Regions from separate parts of the Enterobacter sp. C3_dUdeg genome, predicted to be linked through region 3. Evidence: predicted binding sites of a transcription regulator. Region 3 holds the regulator's gene; each other region holds the start of a gene.
The links. The regulator PhoB, encoded in region 3, activates phosphate uptake and scavenging genes when phosphate is short. The targets are predictions, from matches to a motif close to CTGTCATAAAACTGNCNNAT.

Region 1 (5,947 bases), on a different contig from region 3:
CGTCAGCCAGATTTCCAATTGTGTAAAGTTGTGTCTTTCTGGTGACTTACGCCCGCCGGATGCTTGAAAATAGCCGCAATACCCATACGATGTGGGTAATCGCATAGTGCGTTTTGTTAAACTGAGGTAAAAAGAAAATTATGATGCGAATCGCGCTCTTCCTGCTCACCAACCTGGCGGTCATGGTGGTTTTCGGGCTCGTGCTAAGCCTGACAGGAATTCAGTCGAGCAGCGTTCAGGGTCTGTTGATTATGGCGCTGCTGTTTGGATTTGGTGGCTCGTTCATCTCCCTGCTGATGTCGAAGTGGATGGCACTGAAATCGGTGGGTGGTGAGGTTATTGAACAGCCGCGTAACGATATGGAACAGTGGCTGATGAATACGGTGGCTCAGCAATCCCGTCAGGCCGGGATCGCCATGCCGCAGGTGGCGATTTACCATGCCCCGGACATCAACGCTTTCGCGACGGGCGCCCGTCGCGATGCGTCACTGGTTGCCGTCAGCACCGGATTGCTGCAGAACATGAGCCGTGACGAAGCCGAAGCGGTTATTGCCCACGAAATCAGCCATATCGCCAACGGTGACATGGTGACCATGACCCTGATTCAGGGCGTGGTGAACACCTTCGTGATCTTCATCTCCCGTATTCTGGCGCAGATCGCGGCTGGCTTTATGGGCGGAAACCGTGACGAAGGTGAAGAGAGCAACGGCAACCCGCTGATCTACTTCGCCGTTTCGATGGTTCTGGAACTGGTATTCGGTATTCTGGCCAGCATCATCACCATGTGGTTCTCCCGCCACCGTGAATTCCACGCGGATGCCGGCTCGGCGAAGCTTGTTGGTCGTGAGAAGATGATTGCCGCGCTGCAGCGCCTGAAAACCAGCTACGAGCCGCAGGAAGCGAACAGCATGATGGCCTTCTGCATTAACGGTAAATCCAAATCGCTGAGCGAGCTGTTTATGTCTCACCCGCCGCTGGATAAACGTATCGAAGCGCTGCGCAGTGGGGAATACCTGAAGTAACGCTAAGAACCCTAATAAGCCGGGCAGGAGAACACTCCGCCCGGCTTTTTTTATGCCTGAACTTTGGGCTGTGTCACCCGCAGACCGCTGACGACCGCCGCGAGGGAAGCAAGGGCTCCCGCGGTGAGAAGCGCAACGTGGTTGCCGTTTTGCCCGGCGAGGTTAAACATCAGGGCAACCAGTGCCGCACCTGTGCTTTGCCCCAGAAGGCGCGCGGTCCCCAGCATGCCGCTGGCACCACCGCTGCGATGGCGCGGCGCGGAGGTGATAATGGTGTGATTGTTAGGGGACTGGAACAGGCCAAACCCTGCGCCGCACAGAATCATGCGCCAGATGATGTCCAGATCGGTTGGCGATGACGGTAGCAGAGCCAGCGCGAATAGGCCTGTCGCCATCACCGCCAGCCCCAACGCTCCCAATAAACCGGCATGGACGCGTTCAATTAAGTAACCTGCCAGCGGCGCCATCACCATGGTCGCCAGCGGCCAGGGGGTTAACAGCAGGCCGGTCTCCACTTCTGAACGGCCGACCACGCTCTGCAGAAAGAAGGGCAGAGAAACCAGGGCCAGCATCTGGGCGCAGAACGAGCAGACGGACGTGCAAATGGAGAGGGAAAAGAGGGGAATACGCAGCAGATCGACCGGCAGCAAAGGCACGGGGAGAGTGAGCTGGCGGCGAACAAAGAAGAAGCCGATCGCCAGTAGGGCGATGAGCTCCGCGCCGGTAAGCATCAGGGACTGTCCCTGCGCAAAGCCGCTCAGCGCCGTAATCAGCAGGCCAAAGGTCAGGGCATTCATCACCGCACTCGCCACATCGAAGCGCGGCATGGTGCTTTTGGGACCGTTAGCGGGAAGAAAGCGCAGGGCAAAGAATATAGCGACAATGCCCAGCGGCACGTTAATAGCAAACAGCCATTGCCATGACGCAACGGAAAGGATCGCCGCCGCTATGGTTGGCCCGGCGGCGGAAGAGACGGCGACAATAAACGAGTTTATCCCCATGCCGCGCCCCAGATGACGCTGCGGATAAATTAAGCGGATTAACGCCGTGTTTACGCTCATGAGCGCCGCGCCGCCAAAACCCTGCGCAATGCGGGCAAGCGTCAGGGTATGCAGTGAATCTGAAAGGGCGCATAACAACGACGTGAAGGTGAAGACCACCAGACCGCACTGATACACCCGACGATAACCGAACATATCGCCCAGGAAAGAGAACGAGAGCAGGGAAACCACAATCGCAATCTGATAGGCGTTAACAATCCATATCGAACTGGCGGGAGAGGCGTGCAGGTCGCTGGCGATGGTTGGCAGGGCAACGTTCGCGATTGCGCCGTCAAGGACGGCCATTGAGATACCAATAATGATGGTCGCTATAGCGCCATACCGCTGGGGTAAAGGCAGGCCATCGGAAAGGGTCTTTTCCATTAGGATTAAAAAAGCTCAGCGTGAAATTATTCTCAGGGTAACTATTTTAGCATTGTTACAGCCGCGATATGTCGCAGATTTGTAACGAAGTAAACGCGGATTGATTGCAGGTGACATGACGGGAACTTATAATAAAAACCGGTTCTGATTTTTATAAAACACTCTCTATGAGGTGGTAAATGGCTATTGCGGATTTGGATAAACAGCCAGATTCTGTTTCTTCCGTGCTGAAGGTTTTTGGCATCTTACAGGCGCTGGGGGAAGAGCGTGAAATAGGTATTACAGAGTTGTCGCAGCGCGTGATGATGTCTAAAAGCACCGTATATCGCTTTTTGCAAACCATGAAGTCGCTGGGCTACGTAGCCCAGGAAGGTGAATCTGAAAAATACTCTCTGACGCTGAAGCTGTTTGAGCTGGGCGCCCGTGCGCTACAAAATGTTGACCTGATCCGCAGCGCTGATATCCAGATGCGTGAAATCTCTCGCCTGACCAAAGAGACCATCCATCTCGGCGCGCTGGATGAAGACAGCATTGTTTACATCCATAAAATCGACTCCATGTACAATCTGCGCATGTATTCGCGCATTGGTCGTCGCAACCCGCTCTACAGTACCGCGATTGGTAAGGTTCTGCTGGCGTGGCGCGATCGTGAGGAAGTGAAGCAGATCCTCGAAGGCGTGGAATACAAGCAAAGTACTTCCCGAACCATTACCAGCACGGACGCGCTGTTAACGGTGCTCGATCGCGTACGCGAGCAGGGGTATGGCGAAGATAACGAAGAGCAGGAGGAAGGGCTGCGCTGCATCGGCGTTCCGGTGTTTGACCGCTTTGGCGTAGTAATCGCGGGCTTGAGTATCTCCTTCCCGACCTTACGCTTCTCCGAAGAGCGCCTGCATGAATATGTGGCTATTCTGCACACTGCCGCACGTAAGATTTCTGAACAGATGGGTTACCACGACTACCCGTTTTAACCTCTGCTCGTATAAAAAAAACGCCGCTCTGTTGCGGCGTTTTTTTTGCCAGTCATTTCACCGGCCGATTAGCCATTATCAATCACGACGGATGTCTTACGCAGGACCGGACAGTGGGTCAAGCCAACGATCCCGCTGTCCGTATGAAGATACTGCGCAGTGCTCACGCCCTGTGCTGTTAAATATTTACATTGAATCCCTAACCCGGCTGCGTTCTCGGTGCTTCCCACGAGCACACCGTAACCCGTGAGCAGAAGGCCAATCCAGACGATGGCCAGCGCAATAATTGTTCGAATGATGAAGCGCATCATTAACCTCTTTTGTCGTTGTTATCATAAAGCTAGCGTAAACGGTTTACACGATGAAACAAGTGCAGGATTCTGAAAAAAAGCGCGATGGCGGTACAGTTAGTCCTTGTTTAAGATAAGCGTGATAACCTCGTTACATCAGGTTTTTAGACGGAGTGTGGAGTGAAAAAAATACGCTGGGTAATTCTGATTATCGTGCTGATAGCGTGCGTGGTGTTATGGACGCAGACGATCAATGTGATGTGCGATCAGGATGTACAGTTTTTTAGCGGCGTTTGCGCAATCAATAAGTTTATTCCGTGGTAATACGCATTTTTTCTCAAGGTGATTTCCTTCCTTCGCGCCAGTGGTAAAATAGACGTTTTTATTGAGGTGGTGAAATGGGTGAGTTACTGAATTCAGGGCTGCTGAATATGGCATCCCTGATGATTTCTTTGGTTGTTCTGCTTGTGGGCCTGGTCATCTGGTTTTTCGTGAACCGCGCCAGTTCCCGTACTAACGAGCAGATTGAACTGCTGGAAGCGCTGCTCGATCAGCAAAAACGTCAGAATGCGCTGCTGCGCCGTCTGTGTGAGGCTAACGAACCGGAAGAGAAAGACGCGCCGAAAGACGCGGTCGCTGAAGATAACAAAGACGAAGACGACTTTATCCGCCTGGTGGCTGAGCGTTAATCTTTTGTCCGGGAGGTGGCTGTGGTCTGGAAAAATCCCTGGTATGACCCCTCCCTGAAACATCACACTCCGAACGGTTTTCGTAATACCGATCCTGTCGGACATCAACCCGGCGACCTTGACCGTTGGCGCAAAGCGCGTAAAGAGGCCGGTTTACCGAAGCCACCCGCGCTGGGTTATGAAGACTTTATCCAACAGTGGTGGCAACCGGTTGAGCTTACGCAACCTCATGAAGATGGGGTATGGTGGCTGGGACACGCCAGCGTGATGCTGCAGCTGGACGGCAATATCATCCTTACCGATCCGGTTTTTTCACGGCGCGCTTCTCCACTCCCTTTCCTGGGACCACAGCGCAAAACGCCTCCCGCTCTGTCAGTCGATCAACTCCATCAGCTTGATGCGGTCGTCATCTCCCATAATCATTACGATCATCTTGATGACGCGACCATTCGCCGTATTCTCAAACGCTTCCCCGAGGTCAGTTTTTTTGTTCCGCTGGGCCTGGCCGGCTGGTTTCGCCGCCGGGGGGGAAAACGCGTGGTTGAGCTCGACTGGTGGCAGAGCTTCACCTGGCAGGGGATGACGCTAACCGCCGTACCGGCACAGCACTGGAGTATGCGCACGCCATGGAACCGCAATCGCTCATTATGGTGCGGCTGGGTTATGGAAGGTCGACATCATCGTTTCTGGTTCAGCGGAGATACGGGGTATTCGCCCGAGCTGCTGTTGATACCTGAACGTCTGGGCCATATAGATGCTGCCGCGTTACCGATTGGAGCCTATGCCCCACGCTGGTTCATGGCTGTCCATCATATGGATCCGCAATCTGCGGTGGCATTGTGGCAGCAGCTGGGCTGCCCTCTGGCGTTTCCCATTCACTGGGGCGTGTTTGAACTGGCAGATGAATCCCTGGATGAACCTGTGCGGGAGTTAACTGACGCGCTAGATAATTTAGCACCAGTTAATCATTCTTTCAGGATACTGAAAGTTGGTGAATATTTATCCTTATAAACGAAGCGATAACGTAGTGCATATATTCTGTCTGTAAACGCGTTCAGGAATGTTTTATTTTTATCGAAACGTTTTGCTTGCCTTCTTTTGATGCAGAGTCATAAAAATTTCATTATTTTGGTGCATAACACTGTTTATTAGTTGGTGCATTTTAATACAGGTCGGCGCGGGTTATTAACAGTGTTTTTTCTCTGAAACAATTTGGTCGCGTTACAATGATTTAAGCATAAGTTTTCACAAATTGTTCTAACTCAATCAGGACGTAAGATTTCTTTTCCCGGTTGCTGGACGCTTCGTAATGATTGAGCTATGTTAAAAAAGTCTTAGATTACAGCGCTTGTGAAAGCAACGCTGGGTCTTTGTTACGCAGCCGAGCTGTCTGTAAGTGATGCGCATAATTGTGCAAAACCTGACAGGCACTGTTCGAATTTGTGCGGCGGATCGAGACATGTTTAAAAATGGCTTGCCATATTAAACATAGTGTGTGATAACACGTTTTGGGTCAAACGAGGTACAGTTCTGTTTATGTGTGGCATTTTC
Region 2 (5,947 bases), on a different contig from region 3:
GCAGAAGTTTATCGACCAGTCGATCTCTGCCAATACCAACTATGACCCGACGCGCTTCCCGTCCGGCAAGGTACCGATGCAGCAGCTGCTGAAAGACCTGCTCACAGCCTACAAATTTGGCGTGAAAACGCTGTACTATCACAACACCCGTGACGGTGCGGAAGACGCGCAGGACGACATGGTACCGTCAATTCAGGACGATGGCTGCGAAAGCGGCGCATGTAAGATCTAATGAAGGGCGGGGATATCCCCGCCTTTATTTCGTAAGACAGGACACACTCATGGCATATACCACCTTTTCACAGACGAAAAACGACCAGCTCAAAGAGCCGATGTTCTTCGGCCAGCCGGTCAACGTGGCACGCTACGATCAGCAAAAATATGACATCTTCGAAAAGCTGATTGAAAAGCAACTCTCCTTCTTCTGGCGCCCGGAAGAAGTGGACGTCTCCCGCGACCGTATTGACTACCAGTCGCTGCCGGATCACGAAAAACATATCTTCATCAGCAACCTGAAGTACCAGACGCTGCTGGACTCCATTCAGGGTCGAAGCCCGAACGTGGCGCTGCTGCCGCTGATCTCCATTCCTGAGCTGGAAACCTGGGTGGAAACCTGGGCGTTCTCCGAGACGATCCACTCCCGCTCTTACACCCACATCATCCGCAACATCGTGAACGATCCGGCGGTGGTGTTTGACGATATCGTCACCAACGAGCAGATCCAGAAGCGCGCGGAAGGCATTGCCCATTACTACGACGAGCTGATCGAGATGACCAGCTACTGGCATTTGCTGGGCGAAGGTACGCACAACGTGAACGGTAAAACCATCACCGTTAACCTGCGCGCGCTGAAAAAACAGCTGTACCTGTGCCTGATGAGCGTCAACGCGCTGGAAGCGATCCGCTTCTACGTGAGCTTCGCCTGCTCCTTCGCCTTTGCAGAGCGCAAGCTGATGGAAGGCAACGCCAAAATCATTCGTCTGATCGCCCGCGATGAAGCCCTGCACCTGACCGGTACCCAGCACATGCTGAACCTGCTGCGCAGCGGGACGGACGATCCGGAGATGGCGGAAATTGCCGAAGAGTGCAAGCAGGAGTGCTACGACCTGTTCGTGCTGGCGGCTCAGCAAGAGAAAGAGTGGGCAGACTACCTGTTCCGCGACGGCTCCATGATTGGCCTGAACAAAGACATCCTGTGCCAGTACGTTGAGTACATCACCAATATCCGCATGCAGGCTGTCGGTCTTGACCTGCCGTTCCAGACGCGCTCTAACCCGATTCCGTGGATCAACACCTGGCTGGTGTCCGATAACGTGCAGGTTGCGCCGCAGGAAGTGGAAGTCAGCTCTTATCTGGTCGGTCAGATTGATTCTGAAGTCAACACCGACGACCTGAGCAACTTCCAGCTCTGATGTCACGCGTCACGCTACGTCTTTCCGGCACTGAGGTACTGTGTCGGGAGGAGCACCCTTCTCTGCTGGTGGCGCTTGAGGCGCATCAGGTAGAAGTAGAGTACCAGTGTCGTTCCGGCTACTGCGGCTCCTGCCGCTGCCGCCTGGTCGCCGGCCAGGTGGACTGGCTGACCGAGCCGCTGGCCTTTATCAACGAAGGGGAAATTTTGCCCTGCTGCTGCCGGGCAAAAGGCGATATAGAGATCGAGATGTGATGTTGTCCGTATCCCCTCTCCCGGTGGGAGAGGGTTAGGGTTAGGGTATCAGGCCGCAGAGCCTGATTGTCGGGTGGCGGCTTCGCCTTACCCGACCTGCCAAACCTACTTCCGGTGAATGAATTCGACCGCTTTATCCGGGAAATCCGTAAACAGTCCGTCCACGCCCGCCTGGTTATACAACACCTCATAAAGCTGATTCACGTCCGTGGCATACGGCGGCAGCTGGTCTGCACGCACGGTATACGGATGCACCTGCATCTTGCTGGCGTGCGCCTCTTTCACCATCGCCGTCAGCTTCACGTGGCCCGGCGCTGAGCCTTCCGCCACCAGCATGTGGTAATCCGGCCCGATGCCGTCGGCGTACTGCGCAATCTGCTTCATCGCGCCCGGCTTAAACATCCAGTCGTAGCTGTAGTTCACCCACTTGCCGTCCGGCTGCTTCTCCTGGGTTTCATTCCAGTCGGTATAGGCAATCAACTGAACCAGATTGAGGTTCATCCCCATCTTCGGCTCCAGCTCGGTTTTGATGCGCTTCAGCTCGGCGGCGTCAAAACACTGCAGGTAAACTTTGTCCTTCTTGCTGGTGTAGCCGTACTGTTTCAGCACCTCCAGCGTCTTCGCGGCAATGTCTTTGCCTTCCTGATGGTGGAACCACGGCGCTTTGATCTCCGGGTAGATGCCGATATTTTTACCGGTTGAGTGGTTCAGCCCCTGAACAAACTCAATCTCTTCCTGGAAGGTATGGATCCGGAAGTCAGACTTGCCCATCGGGAAACGTCCCGGATAGACCTGCACCTTCTTGCCGTTTTCAATCTCAAAGCCTTCGGTAAACTTCAGGGAACGGATCTCCGCCAGCGTGAAATCAATGGCGTAGTAGCGACCATCTTTGCGCGCGCGGTCCGGGAAACGCTCCGCCACGTCCGTCACGCGGTCCAGATAGTGGTCATGCAGGACGACCAGCTGGTCGTCCTTGGTCATTACCAGATCCTGCTCCAGATAATCCGCGCCCTGGGCATAGGCCATCGCTTTCGCCGGGAGCGTATGCTCCGGCAGATAGCCGCTGGCGCCGCGGTGGGCGATAACGATTTTATCCGCCGCCAGCGCGGAGCCTGTCATCAGGCCCGCCAGCAGCAGGCCGGTTGTTACGTAAGATAATTTCATCGCAATGCTCCTTATTGACGACGCGCCAGCACTTCCGCGTGGTGACGTTTCTCACCGATCATGACCACAATGAGCAGCAGTACCGCCAGCACGCTGCCGCCGATCATCACCATAAACCCGCCGTCCCAGCCGAAGAAGTCTACGGTGTAGCCCACGATGGCGCTCGCCGCGACCGAACCGCCCAGGTAGCCGAACAGACCGGTAAAGCCTGCCGCCGTGCCTGCCGCTTTTTTCGGCGCCAGTTCCAGCGCGTGCAGGCCGATCAGCATTACCGGACCATAAATCAGGAAGCCGATAACGATCATGCAGGCCATGTCTACTGATGGGTTGCCCGGCGGGTTGAGCCAGTAAACGACGGTCGCGATGGTGACCAGGGTCATAAAGAACACGCCCGTCGCGCCGCGGTTGCCTTTAAACACCTTGTCCGACATCCAGCCGCAAAGCAGCGTGCCCGGGATCCCGGCATATTCATACAGGAAATAGGCCCACGAGGATTTATCCAGCGCGAAGTGCTTCACCTCTTTCAGGTAGGTCGGGGACCAGTCCAGAATGCCGTAGCGAAGCAGGTAAACGAACACGTTAGCCACCGCGATGTACCACAGCAGCTTGTTCGGCAGAACGTACTTCATGAAGATCTGTTTTGCGGTCAGCTCTTCTTCGTGCTCCTTGCTGTAATCATCCGGATAGTCGTTTTTGTACTCTTCAATCGGCGGTAGGCCGCAGGACTGCGGCGTATCGCGCATCAGCGCGAAGGCGAAAATCGCCACGACGATAGCGCCAAAGGCAGGCATATAGAGCGCAGCGTGCCAGTCGTTGAACCAGGCCATCCCCAGCAGGAACAGCAGCGGCGGAATACCGCCACCGACGTTATGCGCGCAGTTCCAAACCGACACGATCCCGCCGCGTTCCTTCTGCGACCACCAGTGCACCATGGTACGTCCGCACGGCGGCCACCCCATCCCCTGGAACCAGCCGCAGAGGAACAGCAGCACGAACATAATCGCAATACTGGACGTCGCCCACGGCACAAAGCCCATGAACAGCATGACCGCGGCCGCCAGGATCAGGCCGGCGGGGAGGAACACGCGCGGATTCGAGCGATCCGATACGGAGCCCATGATGAATTTGGAAAAACCGTAGGCAATTGAGATCCCCGACAGCGCGAACCCCAGATCGCCGCGGGAGAAGCCCTGCTCCACCAGATACGGCATCGCGAGCGCGAAGTTTTTACGTACAAGGTAGTACGCCGCGTACCCGAAGAAGATCCCCAGGAAAATTTGCCAGCGCAGACGGCGGTATAGCGGATCAATTTCTGCCTCTGGCAGACGCGCCCTGTGCGGCGCAGGTTTGAAGATACTGAGCATAACAGCCTCCGTGGCCTTGAATTGAATGGGCAGGTGGCTCGCACCTGAATTCCAGAGGCGGGGATGTTAAGAAATCACGGTGATTGTTACTGTGAATCAACGCACAGATTGTTACAGAAATATGACAGAATGCGCAAAAAAGCGCATGAAATCACGTTCCACTTTCGAATTTCGCGCGTTTATGTTCGAAATCAAACAAACCACACTATTGGTATGGCTAAATGATAAAAAAACGAACATAGAGGGTAAACAATGACCATTCACGATCCTCGCTACAGCGATGTGATAATCATTGGCGGTGGCGCAACCGGCGCCGGGATCGCACGCGACTGCGCCCTTCGCGGCTTAAGCGTCACGCTGCTGGAGCGCCACGATATCGCCACGGGCGCAACCGGGCGTAACCATGGTTTGCTGCACAGCGGCGCGCGGTATGCGGTGACCGACGGTGAATCCGCACGCGAATGTATTGCTGAAAACCAGATCCTCAAGCGTATCGCCCGCCACTGCATTGAGCCGACCGACGGCCTCTTTATTACTCTTCCCGAAGATGACCTCGCCTTTCAGGACACCTTTATTACCGCCTGCACTGCGGCGGGCATTCAGGCTGAGGCCATGGACCCGGCGCTGGCGCGGCGGCTGGAACCGTCGGTTAACCCGGCGCTTATCGGCGCGGTAAAAGTGCCTGACGGCACCGTTGACCCCTTCCGCCTGACCGCCGCCAATATGCTGGACGCCCGCGAGCATGGCGCGCAAATCCTGACCGGGCACGAAGTGACCGGGCTTATCCGTGAAGGTCATCGTATCTGCGGCGTGCGGATCCTTGATACGCAATATAACGAACACAGCGAGCTGTATGCCGCCGTGGTGGTTAACGCGGCGGGGATCTGGGGGCAGCGCATCGCGGAATACGCGGACCTGTCGGTACGCATGTTCCCGGCAAAAGGCTCGCTGCTGATCCTCGACCACCGTATCAATAACCACGTGATCAACCGCTGCCGCAAACCGTCTGATGCCGATATCCTCGTCCCGGGCGACACCATTTCGTTAATCGGTACCACCTCAACCCACGTCGACTACAGCGAGATTGACTACAACCGCGTGATCGCCGAAGAGGTCGACATCCTGCTGCGCGAAGGGGAAAAACTGGCCCCGGTGATGGCGCAGACGCGTATTCTGCGCGCCTACGCGGGCGTGCGTCCGCTGGTTGCCAGCGACAACGACCCGAGCGGACGTAACGTCAGCCGGGGCATCGTGCTGCTCGATCACGCCGAACGCGACGGCATGGACGGGTTTATCACCATCACCGGCGGCAAGCTGATGACCTACCGCCTGATGGCCGAGTGGGCGACCGATGCCGTCTGCCGCAAGCTGGGCAATACCGAACGGTGCGTGACGGCAGAGCAGCCACTGCCCGGCTCGCGTCAGTCCACCGAAAAAACGCTGCAAAAAATTATCTCCCTGCCCGCGCCGCTGCGCGGATCCGCTATCTACCGCCACGGCGACAGAACGCCGCAGTGGCTCGGTGAAGGACGCCTGAGCCGCAGCCTGGTATGCGAGTGCGAAGCCGTCACCGCCGGTGAGGTGCAGTATGCGGTGGAGAGCCTGACGGTCACAAGCCTGCTCGATCTTCGTCGCCGCACCCGCGTGGGAATGGGTACCTGTCAGGGCGAGCTGTGCGCCTGTCGTGCCGCCGGGCTGCTGCAGCGTTTTCACACCACTACCGCCACCCAGTCGCTCGATCAGCTCAGCGCGT
Region 3 (5,947 bases):
TTCAACACGAAAAAAACAAAAAACCACGGGGCCTTAAGCCCCGTGGTTAAACAGTTTGTTGCCGTTGATTAATGAGCGTTCGATGCGACCTGACGCCCTGCAGCACGGTCCCAGATAATCGCCAGAACCAGTGCAACAACGGTAGGCATCAGCCAGGCCAGACCCTGCTCGGACAGCGGCAGACGCTGTGTCCATGCCGGCAGTATGTGCGCGAAAGCTGATGCTTTAATCCCGTCAAGGATACCAAAAATCAGGCTGATAAACATGGCTGGCGCAATAATTCGTGAAGAGTTGTTCCACCACGGGCGAGTAAAGCTCAGCACCACCAGCACGATACACGGCGGGTAAATCGCCGTCAGCACCGGAATAGAGACCTGAATCAGGTGGCTCAGACCGAGGTTGGACACCGCCATGGAGAAGATACCGAGGATAAACACCAGGGTGCGGTAAGAGAGCGGCAGATACTGTGCAAAGAACTCTGCGCAGGCGCAGGTCAGGCCAACCGCCGTCACCAGACAGGCAAGGAAGATGAGCGCTGCCAGCAGCATACTGCCCGCACCGCCGAAGGTGTGCTGAACGTAGGCGTGCAGGATAGCCGCACCGTTGGCGTTCTGATCGACCAGCATGGCGCTGTCGGAGCCCAGACGGAACAGCGCCAGATACAGCAGCGTCAGCCCCACGCCGGCCATCAGGCCAGCCCAGATGGTATAGCGGGTCAGCAGACGCGCTTCGGTCACACCGCGGGAACGCGCGGCGTTAACGATAACGATACCAAACACCATGGCGCCCAGCGTATCCATCGTCAGGTAGCCGTTCACAAAGCCGTTAGAGAACGCGGCGTTTTTATAGGCGTCCATCGCGTCGCTAATCGGGCCCGCTGGCCAGACGATGGCCGCAACCGCCAGAACAATCAGCGCCACAATTTTCAGCGGAGCCAGGAAGTTACCCACGGTATCCAGCAGCTTGCCCGGATAGAGGGAAACCAGAATCACGATCGCGAAGTAGATCAGGCTGTAGATAAACAGCGGCATCGCACCGTCGCCGGTCAGGGGAGCAATACCCACTTCGAAGGACACGGTCGCCGTACGCGGGGTCGCAAACAGCGGGCCAACGGCCAGATAGCAGACGGTTGCCAGCAGAACGCCCGCCACTTTGCCAATCGGGGTGCTGAGGCTATCCACACCGCCGCCGACTTTCGCCAGCGCGACGACGGTCAGAACCGGCAGACCCACGGCAGTAATCAGGAAACCAAACGCGGCGGTCCAGACGTGTTCACCCGCCTGTAAGCCAACCATTGGAGGGAAAATGATGTTGCCTGCGCCAACGAACAGCGCAAATGTCATAAAGCCCAGCGCGATGATGTCACGCGATTTTAAGTGATGGGTCATAAAACCTTACTGCCTGTGGATGTGGTGTTGAAAACATTGAGATTTTCGATATCCCTGACGGGACGATACAGCCGAAAATTTGCTCAATTTCAGCGGGAAATGCTCCCGTCCTGGCGTGGAGAAGAATAGTTTTTCGATTTACCACGCAAATACAGTCGGTCTGACAGTATCTGGGGCGCAATTTAAACGCTTATAACGTTTAAAGGCAAGGTGGGATCGTAAAACCAGAACAATATGCCAGCATGAAAATACACGTCAGAACAATACGCTATTTATAAGAAAAACCCATGGCTAATCATGCGAACAAAAAACAGTCAGCCGTATAAAATTCATCCGCGTTTCGCTTGACTGCAAAGCAAACGGGCCAGCAGACGCTGACCCGTGGAAAGGTAAAATGACACGCCTGCCGTCAGGCGATCTTTTTGGCAATTAATCGTTCCGGAATAACGAAACTGAAGCGGGTTCCTTTACCCAGCGTACTCTGAATATCGAGACGGCTTTCATGGTGATTCACCGCGTGTTTCACAATTGCCAGCCCCAGGCCGCTTCCGCCTGTTTGCCGGGATCGCGCTTTATCCACACGGTAAAAGCGCTCGGTCAGACGCGGAATATGCTCAGGCGCGATCCCCGGCCCGTTGTCTTCCACGCTAAACTCAGCCCCCGTTGGGGCATGGTGCCAGCGCACCACGATATTCGTCCCCTCCGGCGTATGATTCACCGCGTTATACACCAGGTTGGAAATGGCGCTCCGCAGTTCATCTTCGCTGCCCAGCACCTTCAGCGTATTGTCGACCTCAAAGGTCAGGTGATGCTTTTTGTGGCTTAGCGTCTGCGCTTCACGCTCAACTACCCGCAGCATCATCGGGACATCAATGGTCTCATTTAGCGCGAGCGTTGGCGCCGCTTCAATCTTCGAGAGCGTCAGCAGCTGCTTCACCAGCCCTTCCATCCGGTGCGTTTGCTCGCGCATGGTGTGCAGCGCTTTTTCACGCGGCGCGCCTTCAAGCGTTTGCTCCTGCATCATCTCCAGGTAGCCCTGAAGCACGGTCAGCGGGGTACGCAGTTCGTGACTGACGTTGGCGAAGAAGTTGCGACGCGCCCCTTCCAGCTGGTGCATCTGGGTGACATCTCGCGCCACCATCAGCCACTGCTTATCGCTGTAGGGCATCACGCGGATTTCCAGATGGCGACCATTATTAAGCTTCAGATTGTGCGGGCGGGTAAAATCACGCTTTTTCAGATACAGCGTGAACTCGGGATAGCGCAGAAGGTTGAGGATATTCTGACCATTATCATCGGGCCAGCGCAGGCCCAGCAGCTGTTGCGCAAGGCCGTTACACCAGAAGATCGTCCCTTCTTCGGTCGTCAGAATAACGGCATCCGGCAGCGACTCTGCACCGCTGCGAAAACGCTTAATCAGGCTTCCCAGCTCGCGGCGACGCTTTTTATTACGCATCTGCATCTGATGTAGACCGTACAGCAGCGGCTCCCAGCTGCCGCTTCCCGGCGGCGGCGTCATACTTCGGTCAACCCACAGCCACCACGAGAGGCGCAGCAGGTTCCAGAAATGCCAGATCAGCAGCCCGGTGACCGACGCCAGCAGAAACCACGGCAGGTGTCCAAGAAAGGCCCCCAGAAGGAAGGCCGGAATACAGCATAAGATCAGTTCAAAGACGAGCCTTTTCCATGACAGACGTTCCAGCACGCGTCACACTCCTGTCATTGTTCAGAAACGGGTAGAAAAACGATAACCCGTGCCGCGGACCGTCTGCACCATGCGATCGTGGCCGCTCAGTTCCAGTGCTTTTCGCAGGCGGCGAATATGTACGTCAACCGTCCGGTCTTCGACATACACGTTAGTTCCCCAGACGTTATTCAGCAACTGCTCGCGGCTGTAAACGCGTTCCGGGTGGGTCATAAAGAAGTGCAGGAGTTTAAATTCGGTAGGCCCCATGTCGAGGGGATTTTCACCGGTCATGACGCGGTGTGAGGTGGGGTCAAGGCTCAGCCCCTGCATCTCTATCACCTCTTCCACCGCCATCGGCGAAATACGGCGCATCACGGCTTTAATGCGGGCAACCAGCTCTTTTGGAGAGAACGGTTTAGTAATGTAATCGTCCGCGCCGGTCTCCAGACCGCGAACGCGATCCTCTTCTTCTCCGCGCGCCGTGAGCATCACAACCGGGATGTCGCGAGTCAGCGCTTCACGCTTCAGGTGTTTAATAAACTGCAGTCCGGAGCCGCCGGGCAACATCCAGTCCAGCAGAATCAGATCGGGCCAGGGTTCATTCAGCTGGTTCACTGCGCTGTCATAATCTTCCGCTTCAACCGGCTGGAAGCCGTTTTGCTCGAGCACGAAGCACACCATTTCACGAATTGGAGCTTCATCTTCTACGACCAGAATACGTCTCGCCATACTTTGCCCTGTCTTATCTTATTTAAGTTACAAGTTTGTAATTCGGCGCCATTATGCGTCAGATTTATGACAGATTTATGAAAAACAGTACCACGATAACGGGCAAACCGTTGTTTTATTACAGCGGTTATTTTCCCGTCTCTGAACGTTTATAATCCTGCTTTCTCTTTTTTGCCACGGATCAGCTATGCGCATACTTCACACCTCGGACTGGCATCTGGGTCAAAATTTTTACAGCAAAAGCCGTGCGGCTGAACATGAAGCTTTCCTGAACTGGCTGCTGGAAACGGCCCGGACACACGAGGTGGACGCGATTATTGTGGCGGGTGACATCTTTGATACCGGCTCGCCCCCCAGCTATGCGCGTGAACTGTACAACCGCTTCGTGGTGAATTTGCAGCAAACCGGCTGTCATCTGGTGATTGTCGCCGGTAACCATGATTCCGTCGCGACGCTCAATGAATCCCGCGACATCCTGGCATTTCTCAATACCACCGTCGTCGCCAGCGCCGGGCACGCCCCGCAGATCCTGAAAAAACGCGACGGCACGCCGGGGGCGGTGCTGTGCCCCATTCCCTTTTTGCGTCCGCGGGACATCGTGCAAAGTCAGGCGGGGCTGTCGGGCGCGGAAAAACAGCAGCATCTCCTGCAGGCCATCACCGACTATTATCACCAGCAGCACGCCGATGCCTGCGCCCTACGGGGCGAGCAGCGGATTCCAGTGATTGCGACCGGCCATCTCACCACCGTCGGGGCCAGTAAAAGTGACGCCGTACGTGAGATCTATATCGGCACGCTGGATGCCTTTCCGGCGCAGAACTTCCCGCCAGCCGACTACATTGCGCTCGGACATATTCACCGGGCGCAGATCGTCGGCGGCAGCGAGCACATCCGCTACTGCGGCTCGCCTCTTTCGCTCAGCTTTGACGAAACGGGCAAAGCCAAGTCCGTCCATCTGGTGAGCTTCTCCGAGGGAAAACTTCACGCCGTCGAGACGCTGGAGGTCCCGGTCACCCAGCCGCTGGCGGTGCTGAAGGGCGATCTTGCCGCCATTACCGCCCAGCTTGAGCAGTGGCGCGGAACAGCGCTTAACCCGCCCGTCTGGCTGGATATCGAAATCACCACCGACGACTACCTGCACGATATGCAGCGTAAAATACAGGCGCTGACGGAAGATTTACCCGTCGAAGTCTTACTGGTACGCCGCAGCCGCGAGCAGCGCGAGAAAATTCTGTTAAGCGCTCAACGTGAAACGCTCAGTGAGCTTCGGGTTGAAGAGGTGTTTGAACGCAGGCTCTCGCAGGAGGAAATTGACGACGCGAAGCGCGCAAGACTCAGCGAACTGTTCAGCCATACCCTGCATGCGCTCAATGATGAGGAAGAAAACGCATGAAAATTTTGAGCCTGCGCCTGAAAAATCTCAACTCCCTCAAGGGCGAGTGGAAAATTGACTTTACCGCGGAGCCGTTTGCCAGCAACGGGCTGTTTGCCATTACCGGCGCGACCGGGGCAGGTAAAACCACCCTGCTCGACGCCATCTGTCTGGCGCTTTATCACGAAACGCCGCGCCTGCAGAAGGTCTCTCAGGCGCAAAACGACCTGATGACGCGCGACACCGCCGAGTGCCTGGCGGAAGTGGAGTTCGAGGTAAAAGGCACCGCCTATCGCGCATTCTGGAGCCAGAACCGCGCGCGCAACCAGCCGGACGGCAACCTGCAGGCGCCGCGCGTGGAGCTGGCGCGCTGCGAAGATGGCAAAATCCTGGCCGACAAAGTGACGGATAAGCTGGAGCAAACCGCTGCGCTCACCGGGCTGGACTATGGCCGCTTCACCCGCTCGATGCTGCTCTCACAGGGGCAGTTTGCCGCCTTCCTTAATGCCAGGCCGAGCGATCGCGCCGAATTGCTGGAAGAGCTGACCGGCACCGAGATCTACGGCCAGATTTCCGCCATGGTGTTTGAGAAACACAAAGCCGCCCGCAGCGTGCTTGAAAAGTGCGAGGCGCAGGCGGCGGGCGTCGTGCTGTTGAGCGAAGAACAGCAGCAGCAGTTGCAGCAAAGTTTGCAGGCGCTTACTGACGAAGAGAAAACCCTGCTGGTTCAGCAGCAAAGCCAGCAGAAAGATTTTCAGTGGCTTACGCGCC
Region 4 (5,947 bases), on a different contig from region 3:
CATCATCTGCCCTTCCAGCTCGTGGATTTTCTGCTGCAGCGCTTTCGGGGTCAGCACGACGGTATCCTCTTCCACCACTGAACGCGCTTTGCCGCGACCCTTCGCTTTGGTTTTGGCAATGTTCTGACCCAGCGCCAGAATATCCACGACCTTCTTGTTCAGCCCCTGCGGGGTAATGCCGTGCTCTTCGTTGTAGCGCTGCTGTTTCTCGCGGCGGCGCTCCGTTTCGCCAATCGCTTTCGCCATCGACGGGGTGATTTTGTCACCGTACAGAATCGCTTTACCGTTGACGTTACGCGCCGCACGGCCGATGGTCTGGATCAGGGAGCGTTCAGAACGCAGGAAGCCCTCTTTGTCCGCATCCAGAATTGCCACCAGCGAGACTTCCGGCATGTCCAGACCTTCTCGCAGCAGGTTGATCCCCACCAGCACGTCAAACTCGCCCAGACGCAGATCGCGGATAATCTCCATGCGCTCCACGGTGTCGATATCCGAGTGCAGATAGCGCACCTTCTCGCCGTGCTCTTCGAGATATTCAGTGAGGTCTTCCGCCATACGCTTGGTGAGCGTGGTGACCAGCACGCGCTCGTTGATGGCGGAACGGGCGCGGATTTCCGAGAGCAGGTCGTCCACCTGCGTGGCCACCGGACGCACCTCGATAATCGGGTCCAGCAACCCGGTCGGACGCACAACCTGATCGACAACGTCTTCACCGGATTTCTCCAGCTCGTAGTTGCCCGGCGTGGCCGAGACGTAAATGGTTTGCGGCGCTAATGCCTCAAACTCTTCAAACTTCATCGGACGGTTATCCAGCGCCGACGGCAGGCGGAAGCCGTACTCCACCAGCGTCTCTTTACGCGCCCGGTCACCGCGGTACATCCCGCCGATCTGCGGGATCGTGACGTGGGATTCGTCGATCACCAGCAAACCGTCTGCCGGCAGGTAATCAAACAGCGTCGGCGGCGGCTCGCCCGGCCCGCGCCCGGAGAGGAAGCGCGAGTAGTTTTCAATGCCGGAGCAGTAGCCGAGCTCGTTCATCATCTCAAGGTCGAACTGGGTACGCTGGCTGAGGCGCTGCTCTTCCAGCAGCTTATTGTTCGCCAGCAGCACCTTACGGCGCTCGGCCAGCTCCACTTTGATCTCTTCCATTGCCTGCACGATACGCTCGCGCGGCGTCACGTAGTGCGTTTTCGGGTAGATGGTAAAGCGCTGGATCACCGACTCAACGTGACCGGTCAGCGGGTCGAAGAGCGACAGGCGTTCAACCTCTTCGTCAAACAGCTCGACGCGCAGCGCCATATCGTCCGATTCCGCCGGGAAGATGTCGATCACCTCTCCGCGTACGCGGAAGGTGCCGCGCTGGAACGCCTGATCGTTACGGGCGTACTGCAGCTCCGCCAGACGGCGAACGATGGCACGCTGGTCGATAATCATCCCCTGCGTCAGATGCAGCATCATCTTGAGATAGAGATCCGGATCGCCCAGACCGTAGATCGCGGAAACCGACGCGACGACGACCACATCGCGACGCTCCAGAAGCGCCTTCGTGGCCGACAGACGCATCTGCTCGATGTGTTCGTTCACCGAGGCATCCTTCTCGATGAAGGTGTCAGAGCTCGGCACGTAGGCTTCAGGCTGGTAGTAGTCGTAGTAGGAGACGAAATACTCCACCGCATTTTCCGGGAAGAACTCTTTCATCTCGCCGTAAAGCTGTGCGGCCAGGGTTTTGTTGGGTGCCAGCACCATCGTTGGACGCTGGAGATCCGCAATCACGTTGGCGATGGTGAACGTTTTACCCGAGCCGGTTACCCCCAGCAGCGTCTGGTGCGCCAGCCCGTCTTCCAGCCCCTCTTCCAGACGACGGATCGCCTCAGGCTGATCGCCAGATGGACGGAAAGCAGAATTCAATTTGAACGGTTTACTCATGGGCGACGACCTGATGACGTTATAAGCGGCAGGTGAGTAATTTTACTCGTTGTTGCCAGGAATGCCAGTAAAAAACACTGGATGAAAAACCAGTAGCATGTCAGGATATTTAGCATAGCGCCTGAATGATTAGCGCGATAGCGGCCAAAATTTGGACTGTGACAATATAAAACACCAGTCAGGTCAGGTTATCCCCAGAACTTTTTCTTTTTTAACATTTGTCAAGCCAGGTAATGATAGTTTTGTGGCAACGGGTGACACTTTCATGACGGGAATTGCTTTTATCTAAGCAATTAAATAATAAACGATATTTTCTAAAGCCGCGTTTCGCGCCAATTTGGGCGTAAGCCGCGTCTTCTCTCGCTTATCGCGTGTTTTCTAACTCTAATGCACATGGTTATCCACAGGAATAGTGGATAACTGCTTCCAGCCCATACAGACTGGCGCTCGGCAAATTCCCGGTTTTTCCCACGAGACGGCAGTAAAAAATTTTTATAGCTATTTTTTGATGATTAACAGTTGCGTCATTCATAACCAGTCGATGGGATCTTGCTCACATTTTCATCATTTTGGGTTCTGCACCACAACTCACCACCTCCAGCACCGTCGCTGTGCAATCCGGTTTTTTATAAACCGCTTTCTGGTGATTCATTCCTAAAAAAGCCGTTTTTTTGAACACTTTTCGGTTTCTGGCAGGGGTTTTGCAGATTCAAACACGAGCCTCACCTACACACATTTTTAAGGAGAAAAAGATGTTGAGTCTGCGTGCTGTGAATCAGTTTTACGGAAGCCAACATACGCTATGGAACGTGAATTTGGATTTTCCGCAAGGGATGTGTACAGGCGTCGTTGGCCTGCCGGGGATGGGGAAAACCACCCTCATGAATTGCATCGCCGGGAGAGTGCCCGTTGAAAGCGGCAGCATCATCTGGCACGAGGCGGGCGCGCCGCCGCGCGACTTGCTTAACCAGCCGCCAGAACCATGCTCAGGACCGGGGATAGGCTATGTCCCGCAGGACAGGCGGATCTTCTCCCAGCTAACGATTGAGGAGAATCTGCATATCGCCATGCGGGCGATGGGGAAACCCAACCCGGAAGCGAAAAGTGACGTTTACGACCTGTTTCCGGCGCTCTACGCATTGCGACAGGCCCGTGCGAACACGCTCTCTCCGGACGATCAGTATCAGCTGGCGCTGGCTAACGCGCTGGTGAACCGTCCGCACCTGCTGATCCTCGATGAGCCCCTGCACGGCGCAGGACACAGCTTCGCCCAGAAGCTGGGGCAGCTGCTGGCGCGCTTAAACCGGGAGTTAGGTATGACGGTGCTATTAGCGGAGCAGCAGCTGTCGTTTATCCGCCGGGTTGCGGACCGTTTCTGCATGCTCTATCGCGGGCGTAACGTGGCGCAGGGCCACGTTAACGAACTGGATGACGAGCTTATCGCGCACTGGATGTCGCGGGAAGCAAGACGCTGAGATCGAGATAACGCCCGGTGTCGGCATTTTCCGCACCCTCAGCAAGCCAGGGAATTTCCCCCAGGCACGGGGCGGGCAGTACGCGCCTGAGCGTCGCCAGATACTCCTGATGTCGTTTACCCGGCGCAACCACGTCGTTGGCTATCCAGCCAGCCAGCGTCAGCCCGGCCTGCTGTACGGCCTGCGCGGTCAACATGGCGTGATTGATGCAGCCCAGCCTGACGCCGACGACCAGAATGACCGGAAGCTGCTCGGCCTGCACCCAGTCAGCAAACGTCTGCGTGTCCGAAAGCGGCGTAAACCAGCCGCCTGCACCTTCCACCAGCACCCAGTCGGCCTGGCTTTCCAGCGTCCGTAACCCGGCTGACAGCACGGTGAAATCAATCGGACGACCTTCGTCAGCGCTGATGATGTGCGGCGAGGTCGGTTCGGCAAAGGTGTACGGATTGACCGCTGAATAGGCGAGTTCAAGGGTGCTGTTACGCTGGAGCGCCAGCGCGTCGGTGTTGCGTAATCCTTCCGCCGTCACCTCGCTGCCGGAAGCAACGGGCTTATATCCGGCGGTGTTTTTTCCGAGCAGTCGTGCCGCCTGCAGCAGCGCCGAGCTGGCCACCGTTTTGCCCACTTCCGTATCCGTGCCGGTAACAAAATAACGTTCAGTCACGTTCGATAATCCCATGAAAAAGTTGATAAGAGAGCGGGAAATGTCCCCGCTGCTGCGGCCAGGCCAGCTCCAGACGCTGCAGCTGGCCCCGGGTCAGCGGTTTTTTCTCCCGTCCGGCGTGCAGGTGCGTGGCGCCGATGCCCTTCAGCGAACGCATAGCGCTGAACGCATCGCCAAAATTGAGGGTGATGGTCTGCACCGTGCTGCGGTAACGCCAGCCTGCCAGCGCCTGCATCACCTGCTCATGCGATAAAAAGCGGTTAGTGTGAGGCTGCTCATCCACCGCTTTCCACGCCTGATTCAGCTCCGGCAGCGAGCTTTCCAGCAGGGTGGTAAAGGCCACCTTCCCGCCCGGTCGCGCCACGCGATAAAGCTCGCGCAAGGCCTGCGGCAGGCTGCTGCACCACTGGACCGCCAGATGACTCCAGACCAGATCGAACTGCGCATCCGCCAGCGGGATCGCCTCGATATCCGCCAGCAGATAATGGTCCGCTGCCTGCCGCTGTCGCGCCTCGTCGAGCATCTGGTCCGAGAGGTCGATAGCCGTGACCTGGCTTCCCGCCCCGCGCCAGTAGCGGCTGTTGCTGCCGGGACCACAGCCCGCGTCCAGCACCTGCGGAAAGCGGTTGTCGCCAAGCGCGGCCAGAAGCCCCTCCGCGCTCTGACGCTGCAGTTCATCGTGCTGAGAATAGCTCTGCGCGGCCCGACCAAATGCCGCCGCGACGGCCTGCTTATTCACCGGCGTCATGGAGCGCCTCCAGCAGCGTCTGGATATCCCGAGCGTCATGCGCCGCCGTCAGGGTTAAACGCAGCCGCGCGGTACCCGGCGGGACCGTTGGCGGGCGAATGGCGGTCACCCACATGCCGCGCTCGCGCAGCGCCTGTGCCAGCGCCAGCGCGCGGCCGTTTTCGCCGACAATCACCGGCTGGATGGCGCTTTGCGAATCGGGACTGTGGAAGGGCAGCGCCGCTAACCCCTTGCGGAAGCGGGAGATATGCTCTGCCAGCCGCTGACGACGTTCATCCCCTTCTGCGCTGCGGATCACCGCCAGCGACGCAGACAGCGCCACGGCCTGCGCCGGGGGCATGCTGGTGCTGTAGATCAGGTGTCGGGCAAACTGCAGCAGATAGTCGGCGACGGACTCGCTGCACAGCACGGCGGCGCCGCTGGCGCCAAAGCCTTTGCCGAAGGTGACGATCAGCAGCTCGGGCTTCACGTTTTGCTGGTATGCGCTGCCGCGACCTTCGTCGCCCATTACGCCAATGCCGTGGGCATCGTCGACCAGCAGCCAGGCGTTTTGCCGCTTTGCTGCCTCGTGCAGCGCGGCAAGCGGCGCGCTGTCGCCGTCCATGCTGAACACCCCTTCCGTAACCGCCAGCTGTTGTCCGTCGCAGGGTTTATCCAGCAGCCCGGCGAGCTGCCCCGCATCGTTATGGGCAAAGCGGCGCAGCTGCGCCGGGCTTAAACTTGCCGCCTCCAGCAGCGAGGCGTGGCTCAGGCGGTCGGCGACAATACGGTCCTCTTTTCCCATCAGGGCGGTAATGACCGCCTGGTTGGCGGCAAAGCCGGAGATGAACAGCAGCGCGCGCGGGTAGCCGAGCCAGTCGGCAAGCGCCTCTTCCAGCGCCTGATGCGCGGTGGTATATCCGCTGACGTGTCCCGAGCCGCCGCTGCCCACGCCAAACCGCTCCGCACCCTGCTGCCAGGCGCGGATGATGGCAGGATGCTGGCTCAGCCCGAGATAGTCGTTGCTGGAGAAATTACAAAACTGCCGCCCCTCGCGGGTAAGAAAACGGCCCGCGCCGTTTTCCACCACCCTGCGAACGCGAAACGCCTCTGCCGCCCGGCGTTCGTCCAGCGCGGTATTAATGCGTGCCTGCC

Region 1: a site for PhoB is predicted at 2,515-2,534, ahead of kdgR (DNA-binding transcriptional regulator KdgR). Genes of this name have one in related genera too.
Region 2: a site for PhoB is predicted at 4,303-4,322, ahead of glpT (glycerol-3-phosphate transporter). Genes of this name have one in related genera too.
Region 4: a site for PhoB is predicted at 2,158-2,177, ahead of uvrB (excinuclease ABC subunit UvrB). Genes of this name have one in related genera too.

What each region holds. Positions count from the first base shown of each region.
Region 1 is NZ_BAAKFX010000001.1:512,642-518,588, forward strand. Features, by position in the region: gene htpX (protease HtpX) at 141-1,022, shown strand; gene AC27FC_RS02385 (MFS transporter) at 1,073-2,446, opposite strand; gene kdgR (DNA-binding transcriptional regulator KdgR) at 2,626-3,417, shown strand; gene AC27FC_RS02395 (YobH family protein) at 3,486-3,725, opposite strand; gene mgrB (PhoP/PhoQ regulatory lipoprotein MgrB) at 3,888-4,031, shown strand; gene AC27FC_RS02405 (YebO family protein) at 4,106-4,396, shown strand; gene AC27FC_RS02410 (MBL fold metallo-hydrolase) at 4,418-5,407, shown strand; partial or broken gene AC27FC_RS02415 (DUF2627 domain-containing protein) at 5,933-5,947, shown strand, end outside.
Region 2 is NZ_BAAKFX010000001.1:104,564-110,510, reverse strand. Features, by position in the region: gene nrdA (class 1a ribonucleoside-diphosphate reductase subunit alpha) at 1-232, shown strand, start outside; gene nrdB (class Ia ribonucleoside-diphosphate reductase subunit beta) at 282-1,412, shown strand; gene yfaE (class I ribonucleotide reductase maintenance protein YfaE) at 1,412-1,666, shown strand; gene glpQ (glycerophosphodiester phosphodiesterase) at 1,772-2,830, opposite strand; gene glpT (glycerol-3-phosphate transporter) at 2,842-4,194, opposite strand; gene glpA (anaerobic glycerol-3-phosphate dehydrogenase subunit A) at 4,447-5,947, shown strand, end outside.
Region 3 is NZ_BAAKFX010000002.1:394,790-400,736, forward strand. Features, by position in the region: gene brnQ (branched-chain amino acid transporter carrier protein BrnQ) at 69-1,388, opposite strand; gene phoR (phosphate regulon sensor histidine kinase PhoR) at 1,798-3,093, opposite strand; gene phoB (phosphate response regulator transcription factor PhoB) at 3,115-3,804, opposite strand; gene sbcD (exonuclease subunit SbcD) at 3,992-5,197, shown strand; gene sbcC (exonuclease subunit SbcC) at 5,194-5,947, shown strand, end outside.
Region 4 is NZ_BAAKFX010000004.1:314,884-320,830, forward strand. Features, by position in the region: gene uvrB (excinuclease ABC subunit UvrB) at 1-1,926, opposite strand, end outside; gene AC27FC_RS13550 (ABC transporter ATP-binding protein) at 2,679-3,401, shown strand; gene bioD (dethiobiotin synthase) at 3,364-4,065, opposite strand; gene bioC (malonyl-ACP O-methyltransferase BioC) at 4,058-4,813, opposite strand; gene bioF (8-amino-7-oxononanoate synthase) at 4,797-5,947, opposite strand, start outside.